DNA from 2 places in the Streptomyces sp. NPDC007205 genome. Region 2 is predicted to be linked to the other one. Evidence: predicted binding sites of a transcription regulator. Region 2 holds the regulator's gene; the other holds the start of a gene.
The links. The regulator HrcA, encoded in region 2, represses chaperone genes, less so after heat shock. The targets are predictions, from matches to a motif close to TTNGCACTCNGNNNNNCNGAGTGCNAA.
Positions count from the first base shown of each region.

Region 1 (2,452 bases), on a different contig from region 2:
CCTTCGGGGGGCGGTGGGTGGGTTCCGGGTGGCGTGCCGGTCGGACGCTGAGCGTGCTGCTCGCCTCGGCGCTGCTCCTCACCGGCTGCGCCCAGTCCGTCGACCCCATCGAACGCCTCGGCATGAAGGCGGCCGAGGGCGTATATCCGCCCGCCCCCGCCGCCGACCGGGCCTACCTCCGCTGGGGCCTGACCGAGCCCCTCGCCCGCCCACCGCGTCCCACCGCCCGCACGCTCGCCCTCACCCCGCACACCGCCGGCCGCGCCCTGCCCCGCGTCATGGACCATGTCCCCACCCACGACCGGGTCGTCTTCCTCACCTACGACGACGGCGCCGACAAGGACCCCCGCTTCGTCGACATGGTCCGCGAACTCCGGCTGCCCCTCAGCATGTTCCTCACCGACAGCGTCGCCGGCCCCGGCTACGGCCACTTCGCCCGCCTGCACCGGCTGGGCGCCGGCATCCAGAACCACACCCTCGACCACCGCGCGCTGTCCGGCCTGCCCTACGCCGGCCAGCGCGCCGAGATCTGCGGCCAGCAGGACAGGCTCGGCGCCCGTCTCGGCCTGCGCCCCCGCCTCTTCCGCCCGCCGTACGGCTCGTACGACACCACCACGCTGCGCGCGGCGTCCGACTGCGGCATCTCCACGCTCGTCCTGTGGCGCGCCGCCATGACCCCCACCGACCTCGTCTACGCCCACGGCGCACACCACCTCCGCCCCGGCGACATCATCCTGATCGGCCCGGACGAGACAACGGGCCCCAGCCTGCGCGACCGCACCGTCCGGGCCCTTCGCAGGGTCCAGCAGCGAGGGCTGACGGTGGGCCGGCTGGAGGACTACCTCCGGTAGATCCAGCCAGGGGGTCCGGGGGCGGCAGCCCCAGGGACGGCGGGGCGAACACCGGCCACGACCCCACTCCACGAGCCCCGTCTTCGGCCGACGCGCCGCACGGCATTGGCACTCCGCTTGACCGAGTGCTAACCGCAGTCATAGTCTCGGCTCTGGCACTCCCCACTGGAGAGTGCCAACTACGCGACGGGCAGGTCCGGCACCCGCGACGACGGATCGACCTGGTCGCCACCTCAGACAGTTAACCCCGTGAGATCTCCGAAGGGGGAGGTCGGATCGTGACGACCACCAGCTCCAAGGTTGCCATCAAGCCGCTCGAGGACCGCATCGTGGTCCAGCCGCTCGACGCCGAGCAGACCACCGCCTCTGGCCTGGTCATCCCGGACACCGCGAAGGAGAAGCCCCAGGAGGGCGCTGTCCTCGCCGTGGGCCCGGGCCGCTTCGAGAACGGCGAGCGCCTGCCGCTCGACGTCAAGGTCGGCGACGTCGTCCTCTACAGCAAGTACGGCGGCACCGAGGTGAAGTACAACGGCGAGGAGTACCTCGTCCTCTCGGCTCGCGACGTGCTCGCGATCATCGAGAAGTAATCACCTCGAGCAAACCTTTGCTCCTGAGCTGCGCCCCTGGCCCCCGCGACCGATAACGAAGCCGGGCGCCCGGGGCGCAGTTGTCTTTACTCCCACAGATTTCCGAGAGGGCTTCCGCTGTCATGGCGAAGATTCTGAAGTTCGACGAGGACGCCCGTCGCGCCCTTGAGCGCGGCGTCAACAAGCTGGCCGACACGGTGAAGGTGACGATCGGCCCCAAGGGCCGCAACGTCGTCATCGACAAGAAGTTCGGCGCCCCCACCATCACCAACGACGGTGTCACGATCGCCCGCGAGGTGGAGATCGACGACCCGTACGAGAACCTCGGCGCGCAGCTGGTCAAGGAGGTGGCGACCAAGACCAACGACATCGCGGGTGACGGCACCACCACCGCCACCGTTCTCGCCCAGGCGCTGGTCCGTGAGGGCCTCAAGAACGTCGCCGCCGGCGCCTCCCCGGCCGCCCTGAAGAAGGGCATCGACGCCGCCGTCAAGGCCGTCTCCGACGAGCTGCTCGCCTCGGCCCGCCCGATCGACGAGAAGTCCGACATCGCCGCCGTCGCCGCGCTGTCCGCCCAGGACCAGCAGGTCGGCGAGCTGATCGCCGAGGCGATGGACAAGGTCGGCAAGGACGGTGTCATCACCGTCGAGGAGTCCAACACCTTCGGTCTGGAGCTGGACTTCACCGAGGGCATGGCCTTCGACAAGGGCTACCTGTCGCCGTACTTCGTGACGGACCAGGAGCGTATGGAGGCCGTCCTCGACGACCCGTACATCCTCATCAACCAGGGCAAGATCAGCTCCATCCAGGACATGCTGCCGCTGCTGGAGAAGGTCATCCAGGCCGGCGCCTCCAAGCCGCTGCTGATCATCGCCGAGGACGTCGAGGGCGAGGCCCTGTCGACCCTGGTCGTCAACAAGATCCGCGGCACCTTCAACGCCGTCGCGGTGAAGGCCCCCGGCTTCGGCGACCGCCGCAAGGCGATGCTGCAGGACATGGCCGTCCTCACCGGTG
Region 1 covers NZ_JBEYEW010000001.1:27,573-30,024, forward strand. The annotation lists gene ABZ624_RS00155 (polysaccharide deacetylase family protein) at 123-851, shown strand; gene groES (co-chaperone GroES) at 1,130-1,438, shown strand; gene groL (chaperonin GroEL) at 1,561-2,452, shown strand, end outside.
Region 1: a site for HrcA is predicted at 957-983, ahead of groES (co-chaperone GroES). Genes of this name have one in related genera too.

Region 2 (2,452 bases):
GGCACCTTGGTGCCGAGCGCCGCCGCCGTCATCGGGATCGTCACCGTGCAGTGCAGGTCGTCACCGCGCCGCTGGAACATCGGGTGCGGCAGCTCGTGGATCTCGACGTAGAGGTCACCGGCGGGACCGCCGCCCGGCCCGACCTCGCCCTCACCGGCGAGCTGGATCCGCGTGCCGTTGTCGACACCGGCCGGGATCTTGACGGTGAGCGTGCGGCGGGAGCGGACCCGGCCGTCGCCGGCGCACTCCGGGCACGGGGTCGGGACCACGGTGCCGAAACCCTGGCACTGCGGGCAGGGACGCGACGTCATGACCTGGCCCAGGAAGGACCGGGTGACCTGCGAGACCTCGCCGCGGCCACGGCACATGTCACACGTCTGGGCGGTCGTACCGGGCGCCGCGCCCTCGCCGTTGCAGGTGTTGCAGACGATCGCCGTGTCGACCTGGATGTCCTTGGTGGTCCCGAAGGCCGCCTCGTCCAGCTCGATCTCGATGCGGATCATCGCGTCCTGGCCGCGCCGGGTGCGCGAGCGCGGCCCGCGCTGCGACGCCGTACCGAAGAACGCGTCCATGATGTCGGAGAAGTTGCCGAAGCCACCGGCCCCGAAGCCGCCCGCACCGGCACCGCCGGACTGCGAGAGCGGGTCGCCGCCGAGGTCGTAGACCTGCTTCTTCTGCGGGTCCGACAGCACCTCGTAAGCGGCGTTGATCTCCTTGAACCGCTCCTGGGTCTTCGGATCCGGGTTGACGTCCGGGTGCAGCTCGCGCGCGAGCCGGCGGAACGCCTTCTTGATCTCATCCTGCGACGCGTCGCGGCGCACGCCGAGAACGGCGTAGTAGTCCGTGGCCACTTACGACTCCGCCAGGATCTGTCCGACGTACCGTGCCACTGCGCGTACCGCTCCCATCGTTCCCGGGTAGTCCATGCGGGTCGGTCCGACCACGCCGAGCTTGGCAACCGCCTCGCCGCCCGAACCGTAGCCCACCGACACCACCGAGGTGGAGTTGAGTCCCTCGTGGGCGTTCTCGTGCCCGATACGCACGGTCACGCCCGGATCCTTCGCCTCGCCGAGGAGCTTGAGGAGCACGACCTGCTCCTCCAGGGCCTCCAGGACGGGCCGGATCGTGAGGGGAAAGTCATGCCCGAAGCGGGTGAGATTGGCGGTGCCGCCGATCATCAACCGCTCCTCGTTCTCCTCGACGAGTGTCTCCAGGAGAGTGGAGAGCACCGTCGAGACCGTACCGCGGTCCTCGGCCTCGAAGGCCTCCGGCAGGTCCTCGACCAGCCGCGGCACGTCCGCGAACCGGCGGCCCGCGACCCGGCTGTTCAGCCGCGCGCGCAGGTCGGCGAGCGAGCTCTCGCCGAAGGGCGCCGGGCAGTCGACCATCCGCTGCTCGACCCGGCCGGTGTCCGTGATCAGCACGAGCATCACGCGCGCGGGAGCGAGCGAGAGCAGCTCCACGTGCCGGACGGTGGACCGGGTCAGGGACGGATACTGCACGACGGCGACCTGCCGTGTCAGCTGCGCGAGCAGCCGCACGGTCCGCGCCACGACGTCGTCGAGGTCGACGGCGCCCTCCAGGAAGTTCTGGATGGCCCGCCGCTCCGGCGCGGTCATGGGCTTGACGCCCGCCAGCTTGTCCACGAACAGCCGGTAGCCCTTGTCGGTGGGGATGCGCCCCGCGCTGGTGTGCGGCTGCGCGATGAACCCCTCGTCCTCCAGGGCCGCCATGTCGTTGCGGACGGTCGCCGGGGAGACCCCCAGGTTGTGCCGCTCGGTCAGGGCCTTCGACCCGACCGGCTCCTCGGTGCCGACGTAGTCCTGGACGATGGCGCGCAGTACCTGAAGCCTGCGTTCACTCAGCATTCGCGCGCACCTCCAGCACGTCGTCCCCTCTGTTCCGCGATCCGTCCGCCTGGCACTCTTCGCACGGGAGTGCCAGCGCTCCCGGGCCCAGTGTACGGCCGTCGGGTACACCCGGGGCAAGGTCGGTGCGGTCACGGCGGCTCGTGCGGCTAGCGTCGCGGTATGACGGTGACTTGGGAAGAGCTGGGCTGGGAGCGGCTGGCCGCCGGCGTCGGGCGGTGCCGGCTGCCGGGCTGGGACTGCACGGTGGGGCTGGTCCTCGGGGAGGGCACGGCGCTGATGGTGGACGCCGGTTCCAGCGTGGCCGAGGGCGCGCGGCTGCGGGCCCAGGCCGAGGAACTGGCCGGCGGCCGTGTGACCCATCTCGCGCTGACCCATCCCCACTTCGACCATGTCTTCGGGGCGGCGGCGCTCGCCGGGGCGGAGGTGTACGCGGCGGTGGGGGTCGACGTGGTGTTCGCCTACGAGCGCGAGGAACTGCGTCTGGACGCGATCAGAAACGGCCTGCCGGTCGCCAACGCCGACGAGGCGGTGGACGCGCTGGCCCCGCCCCGGCATCCGGTCTCCGGGGAGTGGACGCTGAA
Region 2 covers NZ_JBEYEW010000029.1:49,052-51,503, reverse strand. The annotation lists gene dnaJ (molecular chaperone DnaJ) at 1-851, opposite strand, end outside; gene hrcA (heat-inducible transcriptional repressor HrcA) at 852-1,868, opposite strand; gene ABZ624_RS32740 (MBL fold metallo-hydrolase) at 2,031-2,452, shown strand, end outside.